4 regions of the Muricoprocola aceti genome follow, and region 4 is predicted to be linked to each of the others. Evidence: riboswitches for the same ligand, from Rfam matches in the RefSeq annotation. Region 4 holds a riboswitch; each other region holds the start of a gene.
What was found. A riboswitch is a leader RNA that binds a small molecule or an ion and turns the genes downstream of it on or off. The one in region 4 is predicted to bind cobalamin.
Positions count from the first base shown of each region.

Region 1: it holds a riboswitch for cobalamin, as region 4 does, so the genes downstream of both, OCV47_RS16175 (leucine-rich repeat domain-containing protein) here and adhE (bifunctional acetaldehyde-CoA/alcohol dehydrogenase) in region 4, are expected to answer to the same signal.
Region 2: it holds a riboswitch for cobalamin, as region 4 does, so the genes downstream of both, OCV47_RS11120 (MATE family efflux transporter) here and adhE (bifunctional acetaldehyde-CoA/alcohol dehydrogenase) in region 4, are expected to answer to the same signal.
Region 3: it holds a riboswitch for cobalamin, as region 4 does, so the genes downstream of both, OCV47_RS12085 (hypothetical protein) here and adhE (bifunctional acetaldehyde-CoA/alcohol dehydrogenase) in region 4, are expected to answer to the same signal.

Region 1 is NZ_JAOQKE010000009.1:19,133-28,362, forward strand. Features, by position in the region: gene OCV47_RS08585 (adenylosuccinate synthase) at 1-863, shown strand, start outside; gene pyrB (aspartate carbamoyltransferase) at 860-1,807, shown strand; gene OCV47_RS08595 (aspartate carbamoyltransferase regulatory subunit) at 1,801-2,223, shown strand; gene OCV47_RS08600 (hypothetical protein) at 2,293-2,481, opposite strand; cobalamin riboswitch at 2,984-3,176, shown strand; gene OCV47_RS16175 (leucine-rich repeat domain-containing protein) at 3,485-3,964, shown strand; gene OCV47_RS08610 (leucine-rich repeat domain-containing protein) at 3,867-4,187, shown strand; gene OCV47_RS08615 (TIM barrel protein) at 4,193-5,083, shown strand; gene OCV47_RS08620 (phosphatase PAP2 family protein) at 5,201-5,875, shown strand; gene proC (pyrroline-5-carboxylate reductase) at 6,337-7,131, opposite strand; gene OCV47_RS08630 (prolyl-tRNA synthetase associated domain-containing protein) at 7,183-7,725, opposite strand; gene OCV47_RS08635 (AI-2E family transporter) at 7,743-9,173, opposite strand.
Region 2 is NZ_JAOQKE010000015.1:2,308-7,451, forward strand. Features, by position in the region: cobalamin riboswitch at 1-101, opposite strand, end outside; gene OCV47_RS11120 (MATE family efflux transporter) at 168-1,508, opposite strand; cobalamin riboswitch at 1,672-1,860, opposite strand; gene OCV47_RS11125 (leucine-rich repeat domain-containing protein) at 2,742-3,230, opposite strand; gene OCV47_RS11130 (IS110 family RNA-guided transposase) at 3,585-4,874, opposite strand.
Region 3 is NZ_JAOQKE010000017.1:53,265-62,494, forward strand. Features, by position in the region: gene OCV47_RS12055 (citrate/2-methylcitrate synthase) at 1-725, shown strand, start outside; gene galT (UDP-glucose--hexose-1-phosphate uridylyltransferase) at 817-2,304, shown strand; gene OCV47_RS12065 (AAA family ATPase) at 2,328-3,266, shown strand; gene OCV47_RS12070 (glucose PTS transporter subunit IIA) at 3,270-5,108, shown strand; gene OCV47_RS12075 (biotin transporter BioY) at 5,250-5,795, shown strand; gene OCV47_RS12080 (glycerophosphodiester phosphodiesterase family protein) at 5,956-6,981, shown strand; cobalamin riboswitch at 7,228-7,410, shown strand; gene OCV47_RS12085 (hypothetical protein) at 7,583-7,840, shown strand; gene OCV47_RS12090 (ABC transporter substrate-binding protein) at 7,985-9,230, shown strand, end outside.
Region 4 is NZ_JAOQKE010000001.1:217,016-226,245, forward strand. Features, by position in the region: gene adhE (bifunctional acetaldehyde-CoA/alcohol dehydrogenase) at 1-2,512, opposite strand, end outside; cobalamin riboswitch at 2,895-3,079, opposite strand; gene OCV47_RS01100 (hypothetical protein) at 3,167-3,973, opposite strand; gene OCV47_RS01105 (bifunctional 5,10-methylenetetrahydrofolate dehydrogenase/5,10-methenyltetrahydrofolate cyclohydrolase) at 4,078-4,929, opposite strand; gene OCV47_RS01110 (cyclodeaminase/cyclohydrolase family protein) at 4,953-5,582, opposite strand; gene OCV47_RS01115 (DUF3786 domain-containing protein) at 5,597-6,238, opposite strand; gene acsV (corrinoid activation/regeneration protein AcsV) at 6,366-8,288, opposite strand; gene acsE (carbon monoxide dehydrogenase/acetyl-CoA synthase methytransferase subunit) at 8,292-9,077, opposite strand; gene acsC (acetyl-CoA decarbonylase/synthase complex subunit gamma) at 9,147-9,230, opposite strand, start outside.

The sequences.
Region 1 (9,230 bases), on a different contig from region 4:
CCCTGCGTCTTGGTGATCTGCTTCATCTGGAGGAAGAATCTGTTCAGTCCCGTCTGAAAGTGATGCTGGATGCCAAAAATATGGAGCTGGCCGGATGCTATCATCAGGAACGGATGTCCTTCCCGGCGCTTCTGCTCTGGTGCAGAAAACAGGCGGAAGCTTTCGCTCCTTATATCTGCGATACCGGAAGCTATCTGGCCGCATCTCTGGCAGCCGGCAAGAGGGTCGTACTGGAAGCACAGCTGGGTGCTATGCGTGATATCGATTACGGTATTTTTCCATATACCTCCAGCTCTTCCACGATTTCTGCCTACGGTCCGATCGGTGCAGGCATCCCAGGGCATCACCTGGATCATGTGGTCGGCGTTCTGAAAGCTTACTCCACCTGCGTAGGCGCCGGTCCGTTTGCTGCCGAAAAAGCCATGCCCGAAGACTGGATGGAACATCTGCGTAAAGAAGGCGGAGAATATGGTGCTGCCACCGGACGTCCACGCCGTGTGGGACCGTTTGATGCTGTAGCCAGTCTCTATGGCCTGAAATGCCAGAATGCCGACAAGATTGCTCTGACCAAACTGGATGTATTGAGCACTCTGTCCGAGATTCCGATCATCACCGGATACCGCTATGAAAACAAGCAGATGGATGCCTTTGATCCATTTGAGAATCTGGATGCAGTCACACCGATTGTCCAGACCGTACCTGGATGGCAGAAAGATATCTCCGGCATCCGCCGCTATGAAGATCTGCCTTATGGGGCAAGAAAATATATCGAAACACTGGAAAAACTTCTGCACGCAGAGATTCAGTTTATTTCTGTGGGTGCGAAGCGGGAAGAATATCTGCTGAGAGGAGCCTGGTTATGAGACATCTGATAGATCCACTGGATTTTACACTGGAAGAAACCAATGATATTCTGGACTTTGCAGACCGGATCGGTCAAAACCGTTCTGCTTATGCACATATTGCAGATGGCAAAAAGCTGGCTACCCTGTTTTATGAGCCAAGTACCCGTACCAGGCTGTCCTTCGAATCTGCTATGCTGAGCCTGGGCGGTCAGACTCTGGGATTTGCCGGAGCAGAACAGTCCAGCGCTACAAAGGGCGAAACCGTTGCCGATACGGCACGGGTAATCAGCTGCTATGCAGATATTATCGCCATGCGCCACCCAAAGGAAGGTGCACCTCTTCGTGCCTCTATGTATGCCACCGTCCCTGTGATCAATGCAGGAGACGGTGGACACAACCATCCTTCCCAGACACTGATCGACCTGCTGACGATCCGCCAGCGAAAAGGACGTCTGGATCATCTGACCGTAGGCTTCTGTGGTGATCTGAAGTTTGGACGTACTGTACATTCTCTGGTAAACAGTCTGGTGCGTTATCCGGGCAATCAATTTTACTTTATTTCACCGGAAGAACTGCGCGTTCCAGGCTATCTCATTGATGATACCCTGAAGCCGTCCCAGACGCCATATCACGAGGTAACCAGCCTGGAAGAGACTCTTCCAAAGCTGGATGTACTGTATATGACCCGTGTGCAGAAGGAACGCTTCTTTAATGAAGAAGATTATATTCGTCTGAAAGGAACCTATATCCTGACCAGAGAAAAGCTGCAGGCCGCCAAACCGGATATGCCGGTGCTTCATCCACTTCCAAGGGTGGATGAAATCACTGCGGATGTGGATAACGACAGCCGTGCCGCTTATTTCCAGCAGGTACAGAACGGTGTCTATATCCGTATGGCTCTGATTGCATCTCTGTTAGGTCTGGAGGATCCTCTGACCGGAAAGAAGGTATTGCCATGTTAAAAGTAGAATCGATTCAAAATGGTGTGGTCATAGACCACATCACAGAAGGACAGGGAATGAACATCTATCAGCTGCTGCATCTGGAAGACCAAAAACAGTCCGTTGCCTTGCTCCAGTCTGTCCGCAGCCAGAAATACGGGCATAAAGACCTGATCAAAATAGAAGGCGATACCATGCCGGAACGTCTGGATATCCTAGGCTATCTGGATGATAAGATTACCCTGATCGTGATCCAGGATGGACAGGTGGTGCGCAAGTATCATCCGGTGCCACCAGCTTATTTAAAAAATGTCATCAAATGTAAAAATCCAAGATGCATCACCAGTATTGAGACCAACTGTGACCATATCTTCAGGCTGTCACCATCTGGTACGTATCGTTGTATTTACTGTAATCAGAAGATATCGGTCCATTAAAAGGTACAAAAAACGGGGCGTCAAATCATACGATCTGACGCTCCGCTATGTTCTGCAATTCCTGGTTCATTATGATACATCCATCTTTCTGTTGATATTACGTTTTCTGGCTGCCATACGAAATGCTTCTTCCATTTTTGGTGTCATTTCCGGTGAATCTTCATCAAAGACGATTTTTCTTTTTGCTGCTGCATGAATGGATCTAATCTGTTCCTGTGTTGGTTTTTGGTCTCTATCCAATATAACAGTTTTCATCATAATAAAACATCCTCCGCTCTTATGATATGAGACTCTGATTACTTTTATCATATCACATATCATGTAATTTTGACATTATTTTTATTATGATTCATCAGTTCCCATCTTGAGTTATATACCTGCAGGTGTTATACTTTTATTAGTATAATTGAACAGAAGTCGGATGCAAGTTTCGATCTTACGCCCTCCAGTTTTACGAAAGGAGGGTGATGCCCTATGAACACGATGGAAATTCTTACTCTGTTGTTAGTAATATTTACGGCATTGACTTACTTAGATAACCACAAAAAGAAATAAGCATCCCACTGTCCCAAAAGTTAGATGCTTAAGTCTTCTTGATTTTTCATTTTCCGAGGGCAACCGGATCTCTGCGTCCGGTCATCTTCTAATTAGATTATACAACGGGACTCTTGTTTCTACAAGAGTCCTTTTTTATATTTTTCCTGTTGCTTTTTCCTCTTATTTCCTGTAGAATGGAAACAATGAATTGAATATTATTTAACAATGATAACCGGTTTTAAGTTCCACCGCACACATTTTGCGGATGGCTAAGAGGGAATCGGGTGTGAACCCCGAACAGTCGTGCTGCTGTATACGTGCAGCCGTATTTCGTATCCATTGCTCGTAACAGAGTGAGAAGGGAGATGCGGCGTTACTGCGTGAGTCAGAATACCTGCTTAGAGCTGCTGCCATCAACTACACGCAATAGGAGATCGGGAGGTAGTTTTATTTTTTGTGCCCTTTTTCTAAGAAGGTGCAGTAGATGGACTCCCTCTCAGATTATTTTCCTGCTGCGGTATGTTGTGTGATTGATTTTACCATACTCCGTTGTGGGAAGATGATTCTCCATCACAAAGGAGTATTTTTTATGCCAAATTACACAACTAGTTTTTCAAATGATCGGATTATTACCAGAAAAAATGCCTGTCGGTATATTCATACGAATACGCTGATTCCATCTTATGTCAGAGGGATTGCATCGGAGGCTTTTCAGAGTAAAAGTATGATTAAGACGATACAGTTTCCGGCTGAACTTTCTCATATTGGAGCGAGAGCCTTTCGTAACTGCAATGGTCTGACGGATCTCCGTCTGCCGAATCAGATGCGAGGAATCGGCTCCGGCGCTTTTGCTGACTGCTCTTCTATGAGGCGGGTCACGCTGCCGGCTTCGATATCGGAACTTCCGAAGGATTTGTTTTCTGAAAATACGAAGCTGAAGTCTGTGGAATTCCATGGACAGGATCAGTTGCATACGATTCGTAAGAATGCCTTTTTCCGATGTCAGTCTCTGACTTCTCTGGTACTGCCAGAGAGTGTGACTACGATTGATGATCGTGCTTTTTATCGTTGTAAATCTCTGGATCACATTTCCCTTCCGGGGGGGGGTGAAAGAAATTGGCAGCGAAGCGTTTTATTTCTGTGGAATTCACAGTCTAGAACTTCCAGATTCTCTGGAAGTTCTAGACCAGAGTGCATTTTTTAAGTGCAATAATCTGGAATATGTGCGCCTTCCGCAAAATGTCCGTTATATCGGAAAATGGGTTTTCCACGGATGTAACCGGCTGAAGGTGCTGGAGATCCGCCACGATCCTGAATTTGTCGGGGACTGGATCATTAACCGTTCTGCGGCGATCCGCTGTTATCGTGGTTCTAAGATGGACCGATACTGTCAGAATAATGGTTTTAACGTAGAATACCTGGATTAGGAGCTATGATGAAGATTACAATGAATTTTTCTATTTCTGATGATGATACCGGTCGCTATCGCAACTCTGCGGATCTGCGGGGATTCTACCGGCAGTTTTGGCTGTCCGGGCTGGAAGTGATGCCGCTGTGTGAGGACAGTCAGGGACTGATCAAACCGGATATGACGGTGGGCGTTCATGCCTGCTGTCTTACGGACTGGATGCATCTGGATCAGGAATGGCTGCTTTCGCATTATCGGAAGGATCTGGAGTATGCAAAAGCGACGCAGGCGGAATATGTGGTTTTTCATGTTACGCAGGCTGGCTATGCGGAATCGCTGACTTATCAGAAAACGCACAGTGATGAAGAAGTCGTAGATACCGCTGCTGCTTTTATCAACCGACTTCTGGATGGATGCGATGATGAATTCTATTTTTTGATGGAGAATCTGTGGTATCCGGGATTGACATTTGAAGATCCGGCGATTACCAGACATCTCCTGGATCAGATCCACTATTCGAAGAAGGGACTAATGCTGGATACCGGACATTTTATGAATACGAATCCGGATCTGAGAACGCCTGAGGATGCTCTGGTTTTTCTGAATCGGATGCTGGATGCACATGAAGATTTGATTCCGATGATAAAGGGGATTCATCTGAACCAGTCTCTGAGTGGTTCTTATGTAAGAGAATTTCAAAAACATCTGCAGACTCCGGCAGAAGATCCAAATGAACTGGCAACGCAGGCATTTCTGCATATTTTTCAGGTGGATCAGCACCGACCGTTTGTCACAGACGGTGTCCGGGAGCTGGTTCGTCGGATTGATCCGCTTTTTGTCACGCTGGAGTATATCTCGCAGGATCGGGAGGAACATACCCGGCTTTTGCGCGAGGGTGTGGCTGCGCTGGATTAAAGTTTGATGAATTTTTTCTTAAAAAACCCGCCTAGCTCTTGCCAGAACGGGTTTTTCGTGCTATAAAGATACTCGATATCCCGTAGGTCATATCACTTATGAATAGAGGTGTATCTTATGTCATATATGCGAACTTTTTATCGAAAATATAAGCATCTGTTTCCACTTGCCATATTTTTGATTTTTTATTTAACTGTATTTGTTTATGTTGAGAACCGGCCGGCTTACCATATGCATCTGCTGGCATCCAGGTTCGACCATCTGATTCCGTTCTGCGAGCTGTTTGTGGTTCCTTATATTATGTGGTTTTTCTATATCACGTTCGGTGTTCTGTTTTTCGGAATCGTGGAGAAGGACCGGGATCAGTGCTATCAGCTTTCCACGAATCTGATGATCGGGATGGCGCTGTTCCTGCTGATTTCCCTGATCTGGCCGAATGGACACACACTGCGGCCGGCAGTTCTTCCAAGGGACAATGTCTTTACCAGACTGGTGATCATGATTTACTCCTCGGATACTTCTACGAATGTATTTCCGAGTATTCATGTATTTAATACGATTGCCATGCATACTGCGGTACGACATTCCACCACTTTGAAGAAGCATCCGTGGGCGGTACGGATCTCCGGCATCATTGCCGTATCTATTGTACTTTCTACGATGTTCATTAAACAGCACACCGTGATCGATGTGGTCGGTGCGATGGGATTGAATCTCGTGACTTGGTATGTGCTGTATCGACAGCCACAGTTTTTGACAAATTTACGGGAGAAACTGGTACGGGAGAAATAAATGGGCACAGATGTGCTGAACTGGGTGATATCTTTCTTAGGTATCACCCAGTTTTATTGTGTTTGGGCGTGATGAAACATCGGTATTGACAACTTGCTCTAATTTTATTTCATCATTATGTTGCATCAATTATTCTTGTGTTGTATTATGATATTATATTTAACCGGGTAGTCGGGGACGTGCCATCATCTGATCTGAGCCTTACAGAGAGGGTGATTATTATGAGTACATACGAAGAATTGCAAATTATTCTTACTACTGCTTTACTGATCGTTGCAATTTTAAGTTATACAAATAAGAAATAGCCGTCCTGTCACCGGAAATGTTAGGAACGGCTATCTCTTATGATAACTAAGTATTAATTTTTCCGGGTCAGGTGACCAGCACTCACCTTCCGACTGCCTTGTTAAGTATAATATAGACGCTTTTCTGATTTTTGTCAAGGCACTACCCGTCCTGCCCTACATTTCTCTTCCTTTTTTTACGCATGCTTTGGATGCTTCGATGACGGCACTGCGCATGCCTTTTTCTTCCAGCACCCGCACAGCTTCAATGGTGGTTCCTCCCGGGGAGCAGACCATGTCTTTTAACTCTCCCGGATGTTTGCCGGTCTCCAATACCATTTTTGCGCTTCCAAGTACGGACTGTGCTGCAAATTTGTATGCCTGTGCTCTTGGCATTCCATCTGCCACTGCCGCATCTGCCATGGCTTCGATAAACATGAAGACATAGGCTGGTGAGCTTCCGGATACGCCTACCACTACATCAATAAGAGATTCCGGTACCACTTCTGCTTTTCCGAAGCTTTCACAGATCTCTTTGACCTGCTGCAGCTCTTCGTCTGTGACCAATTCATTCTTGCACATTCCCATCATGCCTTCCTTAACCATGGCCGGCGTATTTGGCATGGTGCGGATGATCTTGACCTCTGAGCCCAGACGCTCTGACAGCCAGGTCAGTGTCTTGCCCGGTGCAATCGTTACAATGACCTGGTTTTTCTGAATATCATCTTTGATCTCGCTGATGACTTCTTCGTAGTACTGTGGCTTCACAGCCAAAAAAACCACATCTGCAAAATCTACTACTTCCACATTTGTCTTTGCTGCAGCAATCCCCAACTCGCTGCTGATCTTCTCTCTGGTCTGATCCGATTTGGCAGAAGCAATCATCTGCTCTGCAGTCACTTTTCCACTGTCTAATATTCCTTTGATCATGGCTGTTGCCATATTTCCACATCCGATAAAACCGATTTTCATACTGTCTGACTCCTTTCTCCATGTCGCATTGCCTTTAGAATAAACTCTTATCTACTCTCCCGTCAGCTTCACCACAGTCATATCATGATGAACTGCCGGCAAAAATGTCTCCACAATATCTTTTGTCCGTATCTTCAGACTGGAAGTGTTCACACATGGATGGCATCCGATGTATTCCCCCTTCAGTACATCCTCATCAATCAACAACCGCACATGATTGTCAGTATCGTTCATCAGCCCCATGACACTGACTGCGCCCGGATGAATATCCAGATATTCTACCATGAATTCTTCCGATGCGAAGGACAATCTGGCACTGCCGATCTGAGCTGGCAGTTCTTTTGTCTTAAATGGCTTGTTTCCCGGCATCATCAACAGATAGAAGTCTGTCTTCTGCCGGTTGCATAAAAATAAGTTCTTACATATCAGTACATTCAGCACTTCATCGATCTCATTGCAGGCTTCCATGGTATCTGCATGTTCATGATCCGTTCTTTCATATTCGATTCCCAGCTTGTCCAGGCAGTCATAGACCCGTATCTCCCGTTCTTGGCGTCCATCTGTATTTTCTGGTCTTCCTTTATATAATTCCATCTATGTATCCTCTTTTTCTACTCTATATCTGTGTTATTTTGTTTTAAGCTGTTACCTTCTCTGCGTCTGTTTTTACCAGTCTTTTTCTCAGCACCATTGGCTTTCTGCCTGCTGCTATCCTGCATCTTTTGCTCTTTTTCTTTCATCTCTTCTTCCTGAGCTTTCTCCATGGCTTCCAGTTCCCGCCGCAGGATCCGCTCATCCAACTTCTGTTCCAGATGCTCTCCTGGAGATAGTCTTGCTGGCTTTGTTTCCGTCACTTCTTCTCCGATTCTGTTCTCATCTTCCAGAAGTTCTGCTTTATGATGCCGCTGAAGGCCACGTCTGACCAGCTTGCGAATCAGATCATAGATCACAGCAAATACCGGCACACCAATAAGCACGCCCACGAATCCGAAGAATCCACCAAATACCGTAATGGAAAACAGTACCCAGAATCCGGATAATCCCACGCTGCCAGCCAGCAGCTTTGGTCCCAGTACATTTCCATCAAACTGCTGCAGAATGATGATAAAGATCAGGAAAATCACTGCTCCGATTGGATCGGACATCAAAATCATCAAGGTCGTCGGAACGGCACCGATAAAAGGTCCAAAGTATGGGATGATGTTGGTCACACCAATAATCAGGCTGATCAGTATTCCATTAGAAAATCCTCTGGTAAATGCCATGATCAGACAAAAGCCGTAGCAGATCAATCCCACAATCGCACTGTCCAGGATCTTTCCACTTAAAAATCCATCAAAGGTCTTATCTGCAAATCTCAGTTCGTTCATAAATGAATCTGCATATTTGGGATTTAAAATGCTGTAAACCACTGCTTTTCCCTGACGCGCAAACTTCTTACGGGCACAAAGGGCATACACACATACGATAAATCCAATACCCAGATTGGATACAATTCCAACCAGAGAATTCAAAGTGTTCGCCACAATATTCTGCAAATATGGAAGCAGATCTGTGTTCGCCCAGTCCACCATCTTCGTACTGAGATCTTCCGCAATCGGTCTGACGTAATTCTGAACGACTCCTTCACTATTTAAATAAGAAGAAACCCAGTCAAAAAAATGGTTCACCTGCTCAGGTACCATACCCGCCAGTACCGTAATACTGGATACCACCTGCGGGATCACCGTGCGAAGCAAGGTATATAAGATCAAAAATACCAGAATCAATACTGTCAGTACAGAAATCCCTGTTTTATGTTTTTTCCACTTCTCCGGGAGAAACGCTTCCCAGAACTTATCAAAGAAGTTGCACGGTGTCTTAAGCAGGTAGGCCATAACTCCTCCATAAATAAACGGCATCAAAATATTGATCACCGATCTGATACTTCTCTTAAAGGAATAAAAGCGCAAAAGAAAGAAGTAAAATGCGATGGCCAGTGCCAACGCAAGGAACAACTCCAGCGCCTGTTTCCATGTTTTCTTCCATTCGTCCCAGTTCATGAATGATGTAGTCCTCCCCAGTGTGGTTAGTATGTTTTTGTATCATCATACTCTGTT
Region 2 (5,144 bases), on a different contig from region 4:
TGTGCTTACGGCGGCGGTACCGTTTGTGGTTCTAACACAATTCTCTATTCTCCGGCTAAGGCTAAACGCTCAAAGCCGACACTGCAATTCTGATATTTATTTCTATTAGTTAAATAGCTAACACTTATGCTTTAGTTTGTCAATACACTAACGTGTAAAAGTGCATTTTATTTATTCCATTTATGATACAGGAACTGGAACATAACAGTAAATACCACGCCCGTTACGATCCAGGATGTAATGTAGATCCAGATAATACATTCCATGCTTTCGAAGTGAGGTAATACAAAGAAAATTGCAAGCACACGAAGCACACAAGTAAAGGTAAGTGTCAGCACAGTTGGGATCAGTGTCTGACCGGCACCGCAGATTGCTCCACTGAATGCTGCATATAAACCATAAAACACATAGAATGGCGCCATCAGACGCATATATTCGATCACCAACGGAATAACTGCCGGTGCATCAGAATCCGGTACAAAGAGATACCCAAAAGATCCTGCTGCAAAGAAAAGCCCTATGCTTACTAAAGCAACCGGAACTACCGTCAATGCAACACCTATAAAAGTACCCTTGTATGCTCTCTTATGCTGATTTGCGCCCAGATTCTGAGCCACAAAAGTAGACTGAGCAGATCCCATAGAGTCGGCAATCAGCCAGATCAGCAGATCCAGAGTTCCACATACTCCCCAGGCAGCAATGACATCCGTGCCTCTGCCATTGACCGCAGAAGCTACAATAGAATTGGCTATCGGGAAAAGAATCGACTTGATACCTAAAGGAATACCAAGCGTTACCATACTTCCTGCGTGGGCAAAAGAGAATTCCGGATAGAGGAAGATTTTCTGCTTTTCTTCTTTGGAAATCCTCTCGATCACATACAACGCAATGATCGCACTGATAACCTGTGACATAATGGTAGCATATGCCGCTCCGGCAACACTCCAGCCAAATACACCAACAAAGAGATAATCGGCTGCCACATTAAACAGACCACACACAATCAGGATGTATAAAGGGGTTGCAGAATCTCCATAGGCACGCAGAATACCTGCTGCATTGTTATACATAACGGTAGCAAAAATGCCTGCAAAATAAACTCGTACATAAGATAAAGTCAGTGCAAAAATATCTCCCGGTACTTTCATAAGTGTCAACATCCACGGTGCCAGAGATACACCGATCACAGAGAATACAATACCCATCACAATGGACATCGTCAGTGCAGTACGAACAGACTTGCCAAGTTCATCCTTATTTTTAGAACCATAATATCTGGAAATGATAACGGTCATACCGCCGGAAAGACCTCCCATAAAATTAAGCGGGAATTTAAATAAAGTAGCGACCGAATTAATCGCCGCAAGTCCAGTCTTTCCCACAAATCTTCCAACAATAATCGAATCTACCGTCGTATACATCTGCTGAATGATGCTGCCGGCTATGATCGGCAACACAAACATGGTCAGTACAAACCATACTTTTCCTTCTGTCAGATCCTTCTTCATCGTTGTTTTTTTCCATTTCTTTTTCCGAACATTCTGTATCTCAACAACAATAATTAATAAAAAGGTCTATCCCGCAAGGAACAGACCTTTTGTATCAAAAATAAGCATAGTAATCAGAATTACCATACCGATTTGCACAAGGTTCCTGTGACCCGCAGGAAGTATCTCAATAACCAATCAGGCCTGTCTTCTGACTTACAGATTTGCGATCTTTTTCTCCTTCCCAAAGACGAATCTCATCTTCAGTGGATCTACGAAAAAATCTCCCTGCTTACAGCGGCGGCACCGTGCGGGACTTACACCCGGCTTCCAGACTCTCCTGTCGGAGAGCACCTGATGGCTGCATCGTTATTTTTATTGCTTATAATAGCACATTACTGTCCAACTGTCAACGCAACTTCTTCCGATCTTTTTCAATAATTCAACAATTAAATGGGAATTCTATTTTACAATAAACAATTTTAGTATCAAAAAAATTTGCAATCTTATAACGAAAAAAGAGCTTCCCGATTTCTCGAGAAGCCCTGTAAAATCAATGAATATTTAATTATTCGATGATAGAAGCAACACGGCCTGAACCTACAGTACGTCCACCTTCACGGACTTTGAGATTGTTATATCTGATGATAAACGGCTGCTTTCTGTGGCTTTATTGTTTTTAATTTATTATTTTATGTAGGATATTGGTAATTCTGAGAAATTTTGTAGCCAAAATGTAGCCAGTTTTATAAAGCAACCATTTTCTTAAAAAATGAAACAAGGTCTTGCAGCCCTATGAATCCATTGATATAATCATTGCATGGGTGCTACCAAAAAACGGTAGGCGGTTAGTCCTTCAACGGAGGGTTGCAGAGTGCCAGTGGCACTCGTTTTGCAACGACCGAAGTGAAACGAAGAACTGTGACCCTCCGATTACATAGAAATCCCCAGAGCTTTCTGGTGGAAATCTCTCGAAAGGAGGGCTAAGCCATATGAGTATTGTTGACCTCATTGCAGTCATAAGCTTCGGCTTAACCTGCTTTGGAATAGGATATACCTTTGGTAAGGATATTAACAAGACACAAAAATAGCCGCCCCGGTCTGCTAAACTAGGCGGCAATTTTTGCCAAACTATTTATCGGACTAACCGTCTATCGGTAGCACTCTTTCTATAATCATACTAACACGATAAATCAAATATGTCAAAATCTTTTTTCTCATTACAAGCAGCTGGTATTGCCAGCCACCTGCTTTTTATTTCTTATAAATTGCCTTTCCACTCATTCCTTTTGATTTTAAAAGCTTCTTATACGCATTCAACTTTTTCGCCGGAACTCTGACCGTCGGTTTTAAATATGTTCCTGTAAAAGCTTTTGTACCAATGGTCTTGCTGGACAATGCGCTTGTCTTAAAGGTAATGGTTCTAAGTTTTTTACAATTATAGAATGCCTGCTTTCCAATACTTTTGACTGTGCCAGCAATTGTAATACCGTTCAAGCTTACACAGTTAGCAAATGCTCTGCCTCCAATCTTCACAATACTATTTCCACCGCTTACTTTACTCAATTTTTTGCATCCATAGAATGCATTTGCTCCTATTACGGTTACGTTCTTTCCAATGGCAACAGTTTTAAGTACTGTATTATTCTTAAACGCATTTGTAGAAATTCCCGTAACTTTATTTCTCTGTATCTGGTACGAAAATAGTGAATTTTGGGTGCACGAAGTAAAACGTCTTCTTATTTCATTTTACATGGCCTTGTGTGTACCCATCCATCTACGGCAGCGAACCTCCCATGTCTACCAGGATCATCAGTCTATGCCGAGTCCTAACTTCTCTCGTCCCGCCTGTCCATAACCAGGGTGTCAGCTCAGCTCCTTTACAGGGTCATGCCCTCTGGAATATATTCCTGCCGACTACTGGCTCATTCTTTGTTTGTTGTATTACTGACTTCTTTCCTGTAACAGCACCTTCTGGTGGACGCTTTCCTGTTACATTCCATTTACTTCTTAATTCCAGCTATCATGGCTGGTCTCAGCCTTCCAGTTCCCTCTCTGAAGGGCTCAGACCGGCCATGATACACTGTTTCTTTCTCTTTATGCTGCTGGCTGTATTTCTGGTCTTACGATGTCATTCAGCATCTTCTGACCATCATAATCCACACCTTTGGTTAGTATCGTATAAAATATCCGGATCAGCTTACATGCCACCGCTATCACTGACTGCATCTTTTTCAGTGGATTTTTCTCCCTTGTCCGGTAATAACTATGGATTTCTTTAAACTCTTTGTTTTTTCCGATCACGGATATCGCAGATTCATATAATGCATATCTCGAACGCTTTCTTCCTCTGTGACTGATCCGGCTTTCTCCGTTATGTTTCCCAGAGCTGTCCGCAACAATCGCATAACCGGCAAGCTTCTGCACTTGTTTCGGATTATCAAAACGTCCAATGTCTCCTACTTCTGCAATAAAGCAGCTCACTGTCTTTATCCCTATCCCATTGATCTCCATCAGCTTATCTATATAGGGAATCTCAGAAAGCGTTTTCTCTATTTCTTCCATAAGTTCATCCATCCGTTTCTTATATCCTTCGTAATCTTCCAACAGGTTTCGGATCTCTTTTCTGACACTTCTTGGTGCTTCCGTATTTCCGATGCTGTGCTCCGCTGCTGTTACCAGGGTCGTTGCCCTCTTAATCCCAGCGCCTTTCAGCCTTGCATCTCTCCATATCTTGTTTACACCTTCCACTCCAAGTTCCCTGATATCACAGGGCAGCGATGCCTGTTTGATTACCATCAGTCCGCTTACTGCATCCGGATTCCTGTAAACGTCTTTGATCTCCGGAAAATAAATGCTGAACCAGCGGGCCATCCTGTTTTTGATCCTTGTGATCTCTTCCTGTGTCTGAATTCGAAGGTTAGACAGATTTCTGATTTCTGCATAGATCCCGGTTGGAATATATGGATATGAGAATCTTCCTTCATTTACCAGACCTGCAATTGTTTTTGGATCTTTACGGTCATTTTTACTTGGATTATTGTCATCCAGCTCTTTGGATTTCTTGACATGATGCGGATTCACATGTACCGGCTTCATTCCCTGTTCCTGCAGGTACGCTCCAAGGTTCAGCCAATAGTGACCTGTTGGCTCCATTCCTGGAATAATAACTTCCATTCCATGTTTCTCTACTATATCGTCCATCCATTCTTTGAATGCTGCAAATCCAGCTTCATCGTTACTGAAAGCAAACGGCTTCTTTGAGTACTCATAATTGCGCCAGCTAAAAGCCCTTGCATAATGGGTTTCACTTCCCACATCAATACCAATGATTAAAGTTTTTTCCGTAATAGATGCAATTTTTGCGTTCTGTGTGTTATAATTCATTTCAAGTACCTCACTGTTTAATAAGATTTTTTACTAACCGTGCAAAGTCAGTAATCTTATTTTACTCTGAGGTATTTTTTTCTCAACCTTCTTTCTCGGAATTCCTTATATTTGAATTATACAAGAAGCTCCTTTATTTTCATAATAAGAACAGCTCATATTCATTTTCCCCCTATTTTTCATAAAGTAGACATTAAGAAACATATATGATACAATCAAATACAAAAGATAAATCACAAAAAAAGCATGAAAAACAGTATTTTTACTGCT
Region 3 (9,230 bases), on a different contig from region 4:
ACTTTTTGCGTATGCTCAGACCGGATATGTCCTATACGAAGCTGGAGGCGAGAGTGCTGGACGTAGCACTGCTTCTTCATATGGAGCATGGAGGTGGTAACAACTCGACTTTTACCACAAGAGTAGTGACGTCCTCTGGTTCTGATACCTATTCTGCAATCGCAGCGGCGATGTCTTCTCTGAAGGGGCGCAAGCATGGTGGGGCGAACCTGATGGTGATGAAGATGATGGATGATATCCGTACGCATGTATCTGATTACCGTGATGAAGAAGAAGTGGAGAGCTATCTGACCAGAATCCTTGAGAAAGAAGCCTTTGATCACAAGGGACTGATCTATGGAATGGGACATGCAGTTTATTCTCTTTCTGATCCAAGAGAAGTGGTATTTAAGAACTTCGTAGAACAGCTGGCAGAGGAAAAGGGTCGAGATGAGGACATGGCTCTTTATAATAATATCGAGAAAATAGCACCGAAGATCATTGCCGAGAAGCGGAAGATTTACAAAGGAGTCAGCCCGAATGTGGACTTTTACAGTGGATTTGTATATGAGATGCTGGGGATTCCAAGAGAATTATATACACCATTATTTGCAATTGCACGTATAGTGGGCTGGAGTGCACATCGAATCGAAGAACTGGTGACTACGGATAAGATCATTCGTCCGGCTTATAAGTCACTGGTTACGAAGCGAGAATATCAGGACAGGGAAGAACGAGGAGAATAAAAGAGATTTATTGACATATGTACAGGAAATGTTAAAATGGTAACAGAACTGCGAAAATGTATCGAAGCGCAGACCGATGGGAGGATACTCTATGTTATCAAAAAGCATTGCCGAGTTAGTAGAATATGGAATCAGAACAGGATTGGTTCCAGAGTGTGAACGCATTTATACGACCAATCTGTTACTGGATATTTTTAAGGAAGACAGCTATGAAGAACCGGAAGAAGTACCGGAACGTCCACTGGAAGAGATATTGAAGGATTTACTGGATGAAGCAGTGTGCCGGGAACTGATTCCAGACAGTATCGCTTATCGAGATCTGTTTGATACCAGACTGATGAATTGTCTGACACCGAGACCTGCACAGGTGCAGGAGACATTTCGCAGCAAGTATGCAGTGTCTCCGAAGGAAGCCACTGACTGGTTTTATAAGTTCAGTCAGGATAATGACTATATTCGTCGTTACCGCATTAAGAAGGATCAGAAGTGGAAGGCAGACAGTCCATATGGTGAGATAGATATTACGATCAATCTTTCTAAGCCGGAAAAGGATCCGAAAGCTATCGCTGCAGCAAGAACGGCAGTGAATACCGCATATCCAAAGTGTCAGCTCTGTTTTGAGAACGAGGGATATGCAGGACGTCTGAATCATCCGGCCAGGGAGAATCACCGGATTATCCCGATTACGATCAATGACAGTAAGTGGGGATTTCAGTATTCTCCGTATGTATATTATAATGAACACTGTATTGTCTTTAACGGGCAGCATACACCGATGAAGATTAACAGAGAAACCTTCATCAAGTTGTTTGATTTTGTAAAGCAGTTTCCACATTATATGCTGGGATCTAATGCAGATTTACCGATTGTAGGCGGTTCTATTCTGACACATGATCATTTCCAGGGTGGAAACTATACCTTTGCTATGGCAAAAGCTCCAATAGAGAAGGAGATCAGCATACCAGGTTATGAGACCGTGAAGGCAGGTATTGTAAAGTGGCCTCTTTCTGTGATTCGTCTCAGCGGAAGAAGTACAGAACGTATCATTGATCTGGCAGATCATATTCTGCAGCAGTGGAGAGACTATACGGATGAGGCAGCCTTTATCTATGCCGAGACCAATGGAGAACCACACAATACCATTACACCGATTGCCCGTAAGAATGGAGAAAACTACGAGCTGGATCTGGTTCTGCGTAACAATATCACTACAGAGGAACATCCGCTTGGCGTATACCATCCACATGCAGAACTGCATCATATCAAGAAAGAGAACATTGGTCTAATTGAAGTAATGGGACTTGCTGTTCTTCCGGCGCGTTTAAAGGGTGAGATGGAGCTGCTGAAAAAATATATTCTGGAAGGCAAAGACATTGCATCCAATGAGACACTGGAAAAGCATGCAAAATGGGTCGCAGAATTCCTGCCATCTTATCAGGAGATTAATGCAGAGAATATTGACAGTATTCTGGAACAGGAGATCGGAAAAGTATTTGTGAAGGTTCTGGAAGATGCCGGTGTGTACAAGGTGACACCACAGGGCAGAGAAGCATTTATGAGATTTATTCACACACTTTAAGAAAAAATAACAGGATGGGGAATATGGAGACAGAAAAGCAGATGATTACAAAGTATCTGAAGGGGATGCAGATTGGCGGGGAACTGGTTGCAGAATTATTGGCCTTTCGGGAACAGTATGAGACAGATGAGGCAGTAAAAGAGCGGATCAGCAGACCAGAGATGCTGTTCTACGGAAAAGAGATTCTGGAGATGGCGATTGCCGCACTGCTTCACGGAGAGAACATTCTCCTCTCTGGAGCCAAGGCAACCGGAAAGAATGTACTTTGTGAGACTTTAGCATGGCTGTTTGGAAGACCATCCTATAATGTTTCTTTCCATGTGAACACAGACAGTGCGGCACTGATAGGAACAGATACATTTAAAAATAACGAAGTACAGCTTCGAAAAGGACCGATCTATGAGTGTGCTCAGTATGGTGGATTTGGTATTCTGGATGAGATTAATATGGCGAAGAATGATGCGGTATCGGTATTGCATGCGACATTGGACTACCGCAGAAGCATTGATGTACCAGGGTATTCCAGAATCGTGCTGCACCCGGCGACCCGTTTTATTGGTACGATGAATTATGGATATGCGGGAACGAAAGAACTGAATGAGGCACTGATCTCCAGATTTATGGTGATTGATATGCCGCCACTGGATGCAGAGACATTGCATGTCCTGTTGTCGGAATATTTCCCGGATCTGAAGAAAGCAGCGGCAGAACAATTCGCAGGATTGTTTCAGGATCTGCAGACGAAAGCATCCAATGGTGAGATATCCACGAAATCACTGGATTTCCGTGGGCTGACAGGTGCAATCAGGACGATGCGTTCCGGCCTTTCGCCACTGCAGGCGATTCAGATGGGAATCGTGAATAAAAGCTTTGATGTATTCGAAAAAGAGATGATCGAGGATGCAGTGCTGACCAGAATACCTGAGAACTGGACGAAAAAAGATATATTTGAAGAAGGATAAAAAATGGCACTAAATTACAGAGAATGTGCGGGAAGTATCTACAGTGCTCTGGGAGAGAATGAAAACCTGATCAATATACAGCACTGTGCTACCAGACTGAGAGTACGACTCAGAGAAATCGGTAAAGTGAACCGGGAAAAACTGGAACAGATCCCAGGTGTGCAGGGTGTCATAGAGGGAAACGGTCAGCTGCAGATTGTTATCGGTGCCGGGACGGTAAATAAAGTTTATCACGAACTGCACCGTTTTATCCGATTATCCGAGCTGTCAGAGAGCAGGGAAGAACAAAAAAAAGGCATAGTCAGTGCAGTGACCAGAATAATTCGGGTAGTGGGAAATGTATTCATTCCAATTTTGCCGGCTATTGTGGCATCCGGATTATTAATGGGGATCCTGGGTGCCATGAGCAGACTGGTTCCGGACTATACCACCAGTGATTTTTACAATTGGCTGAATCTGGTGGCTAATACTGCCGTTACCTATCTTCCGGTGCTGGTAGCAGTCAGTGCAGCCCGTTTGTTTGGTGGCAATCTGTATCTGGGCGGTACATTAGGATTATTACTGATGCACAGAGAACTGTTGGTTTCATGGAGCGCAGCCAGTTCACCGAACATGGTCAATTATTGGAATATACTGGGATTCCATATCCGCAGAGTGAATTATCAGGGACATGTGATACCGGTGATCATTGCTGTCTGGCTGATGTGTAAAATCGAAAAATGGATGCATCGCCATGTACCGGAAATACTGGATCTGTTCGTGACGCCTCTAGTTACGATAATTGTGACAGCGTTTCTGACGATGGCAATGATCGGACCATTTTTTGTGCAAATGGAAAATCTGATTGTGGATATTACCAGATTTACGTTGCGGTTGCCACTTGGTATCGGAGCTTTTTTATGTGGAGCGGCGTATCCTCTTACCGTCGTATTTGGTACGCATCATATGTTTGGTGTACTGGAGACCGGCATGCTGGCTGAGACCGGAAAAAATATGTGGATACAGGTATCTTCCTCAGCAAATTTTGCCATGTGTATGGCATGTCTTGCTGTATTTTTCAAAACCAGAAGCAGAAAAGTAAAAGCAGTGGCGCTTCCGGCCAGTATATCAGCAGCACTGGGGATTACAGAGCCTGCTATTTTTGGAATCAATTTAAGATTTATCCGGCCACTGATATGTGGAATGATTGGAGCAGCTTTTGGCGCAGCCACGGGAAGTATGCTTGGAGTATATGGATCTTCTTATGGAGTGACCGGACTGCTGGCCATGCTGATCACACTGGACTGTACGAAGCAGTATATACTGATGCTGATAGTTGCCGGAGGCATTTCTTTCATCCTTACCGGAATATTCTGGAAGGAACAGGATGAGAATACGGATGGAACAAGCAACGTGGGAGCACCGGCAGAAGGGAAGATCATTCCACAGGAGAAGATACCGGATGAGACATTTTCACAGGGACTTGTGGGAAAAGGAATCGGAATTTTACCTTCTAAGGGAAAGATTGTGGCACCATTTGACGGAATGATTATTATGACTGCTCAGACAGGACATGCCATAGCCATAAAAGGAACAAATGGCGAAAAAATACTGATTCATGTGGGTATCGATACGATAGAACTGGAAGGAAAAGGATTTCAGCTTCGTGTGGCAGAGGGAGAACAGGTAAAAAGAGGACAGGAACTGATTCGAATCGATCTGAAGCTTCTGAAGGAAAAAGGCTATGATCCGATTACCGCAGTATTTGTGACGAACAGCAGAGAGTTCCCGGAGATTAAGATAACAGATAAAGAAGAAATCAGGCTGGGAGAACCGGTCATGAGTATAAAAAGCAGAGATTAGAATGATGATTTCTGCTTTTTGTAACCAGAGTATGTCAACTGGAAAAGAAAAATGGTTGACAAATAAAAACATTACACCTATAATATTGTCAACTGAGTTATATGAAAAGTTAACAATACAAGAGCGAGGAGTAATGAAAAAATGAAAACACAGAGTTCTATTCAGAAAGTGGTAATGACAGGCATGTTGGCTGCAGTGATGGCAGTCATGTCTCAGATTCAGTTTCCCCTTCCATCGGGTGTACCGGTAACCATGCAGACCTTTGCTATGGCGTTGGCAGGATATATTCTGGGATGGCGGTATGGACTGGCATCGACAGTTGTTTATATTCTACTTGGTGCTGTGGGAGTTCCGGTATTTGCGGGATTTTCCGGTGGATTAGGATTCACAGTTAGCCCGGCTGGCGGTTATATCTGGGGCTTCCTTCCAATGGTTGCATTGTGTGGTCTTGGATATGAGAAAAGATCTATGCCGGCACTGATCGGATTGTCCGTAGCAGGTCTGGCCTGCTGTCATATCCTTGGAGTGATCCAGCTGAGCATTGTAACCGGACTGAATGCATGGGGTGCATTCCTGACAGGCTCCGCACCATATCTGGTAAAGGATCTGGTATCTCTGGCAGCAGCTTATGCAGTAGCAAAAGCAGTACGCAAGGCACTGACCAGTGCAGGAGCACAGATGGTCTGAGTGGTTGAAATGATATAGAATGATAATACAGAGCAGTAAAAAGTATAGATTTATACTTGCACTGCTCTGTTTTTATGTTATGATTAAAAAAATATGCTGTGGAAAGGGAGAAAGCAGCTGATAATACAGCAGGCAGGAAGCTGCCAGATAAGGGGGAAAAATGAAACAGGGAAGAAGAATGCTATTGTTATTGCTGTTGATGTTGCTGTGTGCCGGATCGAAGGACTGTATGGCAGCAAAGAAGCCAGAATTGTCGTCCAGACAGTATCTGCTGCAGATGGGAAAGTCTGTCAGATTGAGATTAAAGGGGGACAGAGCCATACAGTGGAAAACATCAAACCCGGCGGTTGCAACGGTGCAGAATGGAAAAATAAATACAAACAGCTGTGGAACAGCATGGATTACCTGCACGGGCAAGAACAAAAAAACATATAGCTGTCTGATACGTGTAGTCGGACAAAAGAAAACGGAAGAGAAACAGACATACCGGGTAGCACACAGGGGATACAGTTTCAGGGCACCAGAAAATACTATGGCATCATTTTTACTGGCAGCAGATAAAGGATATCAGTATATTGAATGTGATATTCAATTTACGAAAGATAATGTACCGGTGATTTTGCATGATGCGCGGGTAGATCGTACTTCAAATGGGCATGGGAGAGCAGATAAATATACCTATGCACAGCTTCGGAAACTGGATGCCGGATCATGGAAGTCATCAAAGTATGCAGGGGAAAAGATACCAAGCTTACAAGAAGTGTTGAGATATTGTGTACAGAAGGATGTGATACCGTATCTGGAACTGAAGAATGGAAGCGGGTTGACAAAAGCAAAGTTTCGCAAGGTTTATAAAATGGTGCAGGAGTCAGGATTGCAGAATCGTGTAGTGTGGATCTCTTTTAACTTTCAATATCTGAAATGGGTGAAAGAAATGGATCCAGTCGCAGAAATCGGCTATATTCCTAAATCAGAGTCAGTGGAAGCCATGGTTCAAAAGGCAGAGAAACTGAAAAGTGGAAAAAACCGCGTATTTTTGTGCATAAAAAGGGCAAAAGTGAGTGCCAAAATATTGGAATCATGCAAACAAAAAGGAATAGGAGTATCAGTTAGAAATATCAACAGTGAGAAAACCTGGAAAGGGCTGGATGCATATTGTATGTCGGCAATTGGAAACGGTTTTTAAAAAAGGATTCCCACCATCATTTTGACGAAGCCTTTTTTCGCGCTATTCGCAAAAAATACGGTTCTGTAGTATGTTTTTTTCAGCAAACTACGGAGGAGGAACCAGAATGGGCGGACATTATGGCAAGGACCTTTATAACGAACTGATGGAAGTGATGGTTCAGTCAGAAGGCGAAACTGTTATAAAGAGAAGACATTTTTTATAAATACTATTGACAGTTGTTTCATGAACCATTATATTAAAAATAATTAGATATTTGATGTATGTTCTTGCCGAAAGCAAGATGAAAAGGGAAACCGGTGTAAGTCCGGTACGGTCCCGCCACTGTAAGAGGGAGTCGGTTATCATAATGTCACTGCAGAAATTGTGGGAAGACGATAACAGATGCAGAACTCAAGTCAGGAGACCTGCATACATTAGGGAATTGGTTACTTCTTACGGTGTATAAGAGAACAATATAGTATGTTTTACAGCGCACCCTAAAAGCAATAAAAGGGTGCTTTTTTATTTCATTCAATTCATATGATATTGCATTTTTATTACGCGTCGGGAAGAAAAAGTGGAAATATTTTGTAATATGAGGGCAGTATGATATGAAAAAATGGTTAACGAAGCAGAAGTAAGAGCATTTCAAAATTATCTGGAAAACTATATTGATATCACGTTTCTTGTAGATTTTATCTATTCAACAGGAATCCTCAGTGCAGAAGATGAAATTACATTTATAGAAGAATTGCATGAAAAGGGAGTGAAAGGGATTATCTCTTTTCTTTCTACTGATCTGGAACAGGTACTTCCGGTTTGTGAAGAATATGGGACGTACTATGTCCGGGGTTCAGGAACCATCAGCAGACTTTGACTCATTTAAAGCGTTTACAGAAAAATTATGAAATAGATAAATGCAGTTCCATATGAATTAGAATTAGTATGAAAAGATAGAGATGTGAAAACACCGATATCATCATAATAATGCAACAAAAAGATAAGGATAAGGAGAAAGAAAATGAAAAACAAAAAAAGAGAAGCCATGATGATTGCAGCAGCAACCGCAGCACTGCTGTCTATGGGAATTACCGCAAATGCAGAAGATAAGGTATTGAACTTTGGATGTGCCATGTATACAGATGGTGTAGTAAATAGTGCCATGGATGAAAATGCTGGATGGAATGCCATGAGATACGGAATTGCGGAAGCCCTGTTCAAATTTGATGACAATATGGAAGTAACACCATGGCTGGCAGAAAGTTACGAAGTAAATGATGAACATACAGAGTGGACGATTAAGCTGAAAGATGGTATCAAGTTTTCTGACGGCTGTGATCTGACTCCATCCAAAGTGAAAGCATACTTTGATCATATGAAAGAAGTAGGACCATCCGGATCAGCAAAACCAGAAAAATATCTGGAATTTGAAGCAGAAGTAACAGCTGATGATGAAGCAAATACTATTTTCATTAAAACAAGTAAACCATATGCGAATCTGATGGGGCAGCTCTGTCATCCGACGATGGGTATCACAGACGTAGAGCATATCGAGAACTTCGATAATGGAATTATCGGTACCGGTCCTTACAAAATCGAAAAGTTTAATGGTGTTGGTGTTGGATATGAACTGGCTGCCAATGAATATTATCGTGAAGATGTACCTTATGACAAAGTAAATCTGATGTTTATGGGAGACAACTCCGCAAAGGCAATGGCACTTCAGAGTGGACAGGTAGACCTGGTAGAAAATATTACGAACGTAGCAGATATTCAGAGCTTTCAGGAAAGCGATGCGTATACAGTAGATATTGCATCTGGTGTGCGCTGCGGATTTTCATGGATGAACTTTAACGGAGTGCTGGGCAACAAAACACTGCGTCAGGCGATACTGATGGCAATTGACGATGATACAATTTGTAACTCAAAGACAATTGGCGGACTTTATACTCCAGGTTTCTCAGTTCTGCCATCTACACTGAACTATGGTTATGATGAACTGGAAAATCCATATACCTATGATCCGGAAAAGGCAAAACAGATTCTGGATGAAGCAGGAATTGTGGATACAGACGGAGACGGAATCCGTGAACTGGATGGTCAGAACATCAATCTGAGATATATTTCTTACGAAAACCGTCTGCTGAATGATTTCTCAGATGCTAATGCACAGTATCTGGCAGAAATTGGTATCGGTGTGGTTCCGGAATACGGCAGCTCTGATGATCAGTGGAGCAAACTGGCAGCTCTGGATTATGATCTCAATA
Region 4 (9,230 bases):
GCTCGGACATCTCATCCAGAGTATCCAGGAACTTCTTTTCATCTATGTTATACTCTTTGATCGTTGGTTTGATCTCGATGGTACGCATCAGTTCATCCAGTTTTGCCAGAAGTTTTTCAAATACTTCCTGATCATTTTTACCGGTCAGTCCTACATATCTTCCGATTTCTGCATAACGCTGAAGGGCATGTGGATACTGATACTGTGGGAAAGTACCCATCTTTGTCGGCACCTCAGCACTGTTATAACGCATTACGTTTAACAATACCAGTGCATTTGCAATTCCGTGAGGAAGATGATGGAACGCTCCCAGCTTATGTGCCAGAGAATGATTCAGACCCAGGAATGCATTGGCGAAAGCCATACCTGCCATACAGGAAGCATTTGCCATATGGTCTCTCGCTTCTACATCATTACCGTCTTTATAAGCTCTCGGCAGATAATCAAATACCAGCTTGATGGCACGAAGCGCAAGACTGTCCGTATAATCAGATGCCATAATGGAAACATAGGCTTCAATAGCATGAGTCATAACATCAATACCGGATGCACAGGTCAGACCCTTTGGTGCACTCATCATGTTGTCAGTATCTACAATGGACATATTCGGCATTAATTCATAATCAGCCAGCGGCCATTTGATTCCAGTCTCACGGTCGGTAATGATCGCAAATGGTGTCACTTCAGATCCGGTACCGGATGAAGTAGGGATTGCGATAAAATAGGCTTTCTTTCCCATCTTAGGATAAGTGTAAACTCTCTTACGGATATCCATGAAATCCATGGACATTTCTGAGAAATCTGCATCTGGATTTTCATATAATACCCACATGATTTTTCCGGCATCCATAGCAGATCCGCCGCCCATTGCAATAATACAGTCTGGTTCAAAGGCTCTCATTGCTGCCGCCCCTGCTCTTGCACTTGCCAGAGATGGATCTGGTTCTACATCAGAGAAACAGGTATGTACAATACCCATCTGATCCAGTTTGTCTTCTATCTTCTTTGTAAAGCCATTCTTATACAGGAAAGAGTCAGTAACAATAAAACATCTCTTCTTACCCATGACATTTTTCAGTTCATCCAGTGCAACAGGCGTACAGCCCTTCTTAAAATATACCTTTTCCGGAGTGCGCATCCAAAGCATGTTTTCTCTCCTTTCTGCAACGGTCTTAATATTGATCAGATGTTTGACACCAACGTTCTCAGAAACAGAGTTGCCACCCCAGCTTCCACATCCCAGTGTCAGAGACGGAGCCAGTCTGAAGTTATACAGATCTCCGATACCACCCTGTGAGGAAGGAGTATTGATCAGAATACGACAGGTCTTCATCATAGTTGCATGCTTTGCCATTTTTTCTTTTTCATTAACATTAATGTAAAGAGATGATGTATGGCCATAGCCGCCGTCTGCTACCAGCTGAGCAGCTTTTTCCAGTGCCTCATCAAATGTCTTAGCCTTGTACATAGCCAGAACCGGTGACAGCTTCTCATGAGCAAATGGTTCACTGATATCTACGGAATCCACTTCACCGATCAGGATCTTTGTCTCTTCCGGTACTTCTACTCCTGCCATCTTTGCAATGGTAGCTGCTTTCTGACCAACGATCTTGGCATTTAAAGCACCATTAATCAAGATCGTGGATCTTACCTTATCCAGTTCCTCTTTTTTCAGGAAATAGCAGCCACGGTACTTGAATTCTTCTTTTACTGCCTTGTATACACTTTCCAGAACTGTAACAGACTGTTCCGATGCACAGATCATACCATTATCAAATGTCTTGGAATGAATAATAGAGTTTACTGCCATCTTCACATCTGCTGTGTCATCAATAATCACAGGCGTATTACCAGGACCTACGCCCAGTGCAGGCTTTCCGGATGAATAAGCTGCCTTTACCATACCCGGGCCGCCGGTAGCCAGTATACAGTCTGCTTCCTGCATCACTTTATTGGTCAGCTCCAACGATGGAACATCAATGCATTTGATAATACCTTCCGGTGCACCGGCTGCTACTGCTGCATCCAAAACAATCTTTGCAGCTGCTGCGGTACAGTTCTTAGCCCGCGGATGTGGACTGATAATGATACCATTTCGTGTCTTCAGACAGATCAGCGTCTTAAAAATAGCGGTAGACGTAGGATTCGTGGTAGGTATCACTGCCGCAATCACTCCAAGAGGTTCCGCAATTTTGGTAATACCATAGACAGGATCTTCTTCAATTACACCACAGGTCTTTGTGTTCTTATAGGCATTGTAAATATATTCTGCCGCATAGTGGTTCTTGATTACCTTGTCTTCCAGTACACCCATACCCGTCTCTTCTACAGCCATTCTGGATAATGGAATACGTGCCTTATTGGCTGCTGTGGCAGCTGCCTTAAAAATGGCGTCCACCTGTTCCTGTGTGTAGGTAGAAAAAATCTTCTGTGCTTCGCGAAGTTCCTTCATCGCAAGTTCCAGATCCTCGAGAGTTTCAATGGTGTTCTTTTTGATTGTTTTGTCAGCCATCAGTTTCCTCCTTTAAAATATTCATTGTTAATTATTTAACTATAATAGATTCTACCTTATCGTCAAAAGATTGTCAATGTGCACTTTTTACATATATCTGGGAATAAAATCAAAAGAAATAGACAAATTGATAAAAAATAATCAAGAGTAAAAAAATCCCCGGCAGCTGCGGATCTGCCGGGGATTCATGCCGTTCTCTTGTCATGCGGATTAACAAGAATCTCCGGTATGAAGGAGGTATTTGTGTAATCTCCTACTTGAGATTCATCCATCAAATCAAACATTCTAATTTACCATTAGAAAAAAATGTGCCTGCTCACCCATGCAGTCACGTCTCACAAACGACTTCGTCGCTTGGTTGGATGCTTGCGCTGTATCTGGAGCACATCTCATTTATTAAGCAGGTTTCCTGACTTACAGATCATCGTATGATTCCGCCTTCTCACATCTTAGGGTTATGCAATGGCTGTTGGACCTACTCCCTGATTACAGTGACCAGTTCGCTTGGGATTCTCACCCAAATTCCCTTTTCATGATTACTCATGCACTTAATAAAGTAATATTCAATTACACACTGATAGTATAGTGCAATACTGCCAGTTTGTCAATTGAGTTATACAACTTTTTTAACAATTTTTATTGAAACCGTCGTTTTTATCTTTTTCGGAACAGATCTTTTAAGATCTGTTCAGCACTCTTCTTTCGATAATGATCTGGATCTGTCATCACAGATTTGCCGGATATATCCCACCGCATCTGATGATAGTCTGTCAGATAAGAAATACCCCTGCTGCAGTCACCAAACTTTTTATACCAGACAGGATAGTATTTTTTCATATATTTCCTTGCCAGTTTTACTGCCTGGCTGTTGGTCTTTCCAGACGGAGTTGTGGTGCCGCATAAGGTCACACCAGGTGGACTGGAATGAAGGAATACCACGCTCCCATCTTTACAGGATCCAACTACTATGTAAACATGACCGGCTGGAGTGCTCATAATATCTCCTGCTTTATAATTTTTTACTTTTGATCGTTTTGTAAAAGTTCCCCACCCACGGCTGGCATAATTGCGTGCCATATTCTGTGCATACAGCACATAACCTTTCTTTCCGTCAGTTTCTTCCAGCACATTATAAATACACCATCCAATATACCCGGAACAATCCAGGCCTTTGGATGACTGAAACAGATATTTACGATAATTATAACCTTTTTTCTGCTTTTTGTAGAACTTTTTCCAGGATGCACTTACTCCAAGACGTCTGGCTTCTTTGCTGGCACCATTTCTGCTCCATCCACCGCCCCATACATACATGGTACTTCCTACCGGCTGAAGCCCGGTCTGCAGCAGTTCTTTTATGGTTGTCTGTCTGCCTGCAGCCAACACAGAAGAAGAACTTATCATCAAAATACAGAAAAAGCACAGACAACACCATGTTAATCTCTTTTTGCTTTGTTTCATCGCTTCTCCCTTATTTTTCTCTTTCCAATTGATCTTCCAAAAAGGATAAAAGACAGTCAGGGGAATCCTGGCTGTCTTTTTTTCCGTCACTTATTCATAAAGGCTTATGCTAAAGTTCTCATAGCAGCTTCCACTACATGTCCTACCAGTACAGAAGTGGTAACACTTCCTACTCCTCCAGGAACAGGTGTAATGGCATCTACGATTGGCTCTACTGCAGCATAATCAACATCGCCACATAATTTACCTTCTGCATTGACATTGATTCCTACGTCGATGACAGTCTGTCCTTCTCTGACATATTCAGCGCCAACTACACCGGCACGTCCGGCTGCTACAATAATGATATCTGCTTCACGTGCTACGGATGGCATATCTACTGTCTTTGTATGACAGATCGTGACAGTGGCATTCTTCTTTACCAGCATCATAGCTGCCGGTTTTCCAACTACAAGGCTTCGTCCAATCACAACTGCTTTCTTACCGGTGCAGTCGATCTGATAGTGATCCAGAATCTCCATACAAGCCTGTGGTGTACAAGGAGGGAAACCAATCTTCTTTCCAGTAAATACTCCAGACATAGACAGATCTGTCATGCAGTCTACATCTTTCTCTGGTGCAAGTGCATTTTCGATCACTGCCTGATCCAGATGCTTTGGTAATGGACGGAATAACAGTACGCCATGAATATGAGCATCTTTATTTACTTTATCGATCGTTGCAAGCAGTTCTTCCTGTGTCACATCTTCTGGAAGAAGAATCTTTTCACATGCAACTCCCAGTGTTTCACAACGTTTGGTTGCACCTTTTTCATAGGAGATATCGCTTGGATTTTCTCCCACACGAATGATACAAAGAGTAGGATTTACTCCCTTTTCCTGGCATGCTGCCACATTTGCTTTAATTCTTTCGTTTAATGCTGCGGTAACCTCTTTACCTAATAACTGTTTTGCCATAATAGCTCCTTTCACAACTCTTATTATTTTAAACGACCTAATACACTGTCAAAAATCTGATCTGCTTTTGCAGTATAGTCTTCCAGCATCTTGTCACATTTTGCATTCAGCTGAGCTGCCAGTTCTTTATCTGCCATGGACTTGGTATTAATATATACGTTCAGGCTGGCACCTTTTAATGCTGCTTTTGCAAAAGCCACACCAACTCCTGCATCACTGATTGCAAGAGTAGATCCTTTTGCTGCAAACTCAGCAATGATATCAATGGCCTCACAGCATTTCTCCATGATCTCCATTGGAACGGAGCAGGCATCTTTTAATACAATAGCCATTACGCGTGCCTTCTCTGCCTTTTCCTCTTCTGTCTCCCTTGGCATACCATATGCTTTAGAAAGCGGCTCGAATACTTCCGCATCTCTTTCGATCAGACGAAGAAAGTCTTTCTGAAGCTGATCACATTTGCCTTTCAGTTCCCACATTTCTTCTTCTACTTCAGCATATTTTTTCTTACCAACGGTTAAGCTTCCAACCATATTTCCAAGGGCTGTTCCGATAGCTCCAACCAGGGCAGAAGCGCCGCCGCCACCTGGAACTGGTGCCTTTGATGCTAATACTTCCACAAATTCATTACATGGTACTGTAGAAAATCCCATAATTCATCCTCCATTTACTGCATTTTTTTTAATGTGGTAATACTTATATCTCCAACTACTGCCAGATCGTAGGTTTCAAATGACAGCGGGAAATTATCAGAAAATAAAATCTGAGATGACGGTGGAAATTCGTCATCACCTGCCCAGAGAATAAATCTTACAAAATGGCCATTGATAAACTCAACCTCATAAGATACATCTCCATATGACAGCTTCTTTGCGCCCAGACGATCCATAATCTCTGCGAACTTATCCAGCTTAAATCCAAAGCCGTATGCAAGACGCATCAGACATCTGCCCTGGAACTGTTGAAAATACAAGTCACCGCTCGGAAGTTCACGGTATGTCAGGAACTTACCTGTTGAGTCAGACTGTACCCCGTTCAACAGATAACGGATAGCAAATATCTTCGCATCTACCGCATCTTCCATAATTGCAAACACACCTTCTGTCTTATCCAGACAGGTTACCTTGCACTCTGGCCAGCTGATCTCATATGTTCTCTGCAGCATTCTCATGGTAAAGCACTTACGTTCTGCATCATAAGGAATACCAGTGCGAACAGCTGCTGCCTTCGGATCCAGCGCCTGAAACTGCTCCAGATACTGACCGAAAGGTACCTCTTCTATACTGTTCTTTGCGTAATCTAAATTCATCTTTTATCCTCATTCATATTTCTTCACTCTTCTTGTCTATTCTATCACAAAACCGATAGATAAAGCAACAGGATGTCAGACATTTATCTGACATCCTGTGAAAAAAATTACAAACTATTCATACAAATCATACAATGCTTGGAAACAGCGCAGAATCGGTGTGTGGCAGGAAACATGCACCCACAAATTCATCCATATAAGCATTAATATTACTCAGTTCAATATAAGTCATATTCTGCGCAATCTCGTATACTTTCTGTTCAGATTCTGTAGAATACAGCATTGCATAAGCTCCCACCAGAGAAGAATTACCAATATATTCGTATAATTCCAGTGGTACATCCGGGAACATTCCGATACGAATCGCATTTTGCATATTAATGCCACTTCCTATACCACCTGCTACGTACACATGCTCGATCATGGATACGTCAAAATCACAATAGGACAACATGGTACGAATAGCTGAGAAGATAGCACCCTTAGCACGAATGAAGCTGTCAATGTCTACTTCCGTGATCTCAACATCTTTGACAGAACCAGCTTCTTCCTGGAATGCAATCACATAAGAGCCCATACCATGTTCATCATGACGAACTCTCTTACCTTCTCGGATAAATTTACCCTTCGGACTGATAATTTTACAGCGGAACAGTTCTGCAATGATGTCAATGATACCAGAACCACAGATACCAACCGGCTTTGTGCCTGGATCGCCAACTACAGAATAGGCAGGCTCCATTGTCTCTTCATCAATCGTACAGGCTTCAATTGCTCCATCTGTTGCACGCATACCACAGCTGATATCTCCCCCTTCAAAGGCAGGTCCTGCTGAACATGCACAACTGAACATAAAGTCTGAATTGCCGAAAACAATCTCTCCATTTGTACCAAGGTCAATAAACAGGGAAAACTCTGGTTTATTCCATACCATGCTTACGAAAGCACCTGCTGTGATATCACCGCCTACATAACTGCCGATATTCGGTGCAAAAATAATATGTGCGTCCTGATTTACCTTGATTCCTATATTATAGGCAAAGACAGAATTTGTCTTAAAGAAAGAAGGTACAAATGGCTCCATACGTACCGGATCTGCAAAAACACCTAGCAACAGATGATTCATCGTAGTATTAGATGCGATACACAGACGATAAATCTGCTCATGATCCAGATGCGCCTGTCGACACATAGTGTCTACCAACGGATTAATAGTCTCATCTATTATCGCCTTCTGCAATTTCTCCCGTCCACCAGGCTTACCAGATTCAATAATACGGTTAATAACATCCGCACCATAACGGATCTGACCATTTCCAGCTGATCCTTTGGCAAGGATCTCTCCTGTCAGCATATCGATAATAATTGCAGAGACAGTCGTAGTACCTATATCTACAGCCATACCACCTACAATTACATTTTTTTCTTTTTCAAAAACGTCATACACAAACAGGTCCTTTTCAGTCTCACGCAATACAACCTGAATATCAAAATGACTTTCCCGCAATACAAAGGCAAGTTTATTCAAAGCTGTATAGGATATTCGAATAACATTTACTCCTGTTTCTGCACGAAGTGCACGGGTGAAACGCTCGTTATCCGGCATCGTATCATCCAGAGTCGGTTCACTCATTTTTAATGATACAATTTTCATATCATTCTTCAATGTAATACCGGCTTCTGCAACCTGTTTCTTTAAATCGTCAAATATCTTTATCTCGTCCGGTGAGCTTAAATCAGCCACTTTCATTCGGCTCTTATAAGCAGATGCGATATCCGGAACCATTATCTCTACATCTGCGCATATCTTACTACAGCAGGCCAACCTCCAACCGCCTGCATACTCTTCATCTGTAATATGATGAGTTTTCTTCGAATCCAGTTCGCCGCCAAGAAGACGCACTTTACATTTTCCGCAGGCCGCATTTCCATTACATGGGGCATCGATAGCTACGTTTGTTTTTCTCGCTACCTCAAGAAGGTTCTCACCAAGAGCAGCGAAGACGATCACGTCTTCGCTGTTCTCAAACTTAAATGTAACCTTATACATTTATTAGATCTCCAGATAAGAATCTGCATACAGAGTGTTTCCTCTGAATACATCACAGGATTTGATGGTTTCCATCAGTCTCAGATCGTTAGGGTTAACGATTGCAGATGTAAGACCCTGCATCATAGCCATAGCTACCAGAGCGGAGTCCATAATTGGGCGGATGGTCTTTGGCATACCATTACTGTTGTTAGACAGACCACCTGTTGAGTTCAGACCCATATCAGACAGCATCTTGATGAATTCAAGAATCTGCATCTGCTTGTCCTGCATTCCCTTTACAACCAGGAATAATGGGTCAAACCACAGATCTTCTGCTTCCATACCGTGTTCCATACCTCTTTCCAGAAGAGTCTGGCAGTATCCCATACGTTCATCGTTGTCTTTTGCAATACCTTCAGCGTTGCAGAGAGCGATAACGATAGCATCGTTTGCAGCTGCCAGGTCAACGTATTCGATACGGCTTCCTGCATCAGCAGAGTTAACGATAGGTTTTCCTTTGGAACGGTTGTATACAGAAATACCTGCTTCGATTGCTTTCTTATTTGCTGTATCCAGTGCCAGAGGAACATTGTCGAAATTGCTCTGAAGTAACTGAACTGCCCATTTCATCAGATCTTCTCCATCGCTTTCAGCAGGTCCGATGTTTACATCAAGATAAACTGCTCCAGCGTCCAGCTGCTGTTTTGCTCTCTTCAGGATTGGTTCTTCATCTCTTTCTGTGAAAGCTTTGTTTACTGCTGGTGCTGTAGTAGAAAGTCTTTCTCCGATTGTAATAAATTTTGCCATTTTTGTAGCCTCCTTATAGTTTTATTTTTATAACTATTTCATTGATTACTGCACAAATGTCAAATACTCTTAAGCTTCTCCGTTTGCCTGCATATCTTTCAGGAATTTAACCAGTTCTACTGCTTCTCTTGGAGCAATGATAACTTCCCATCC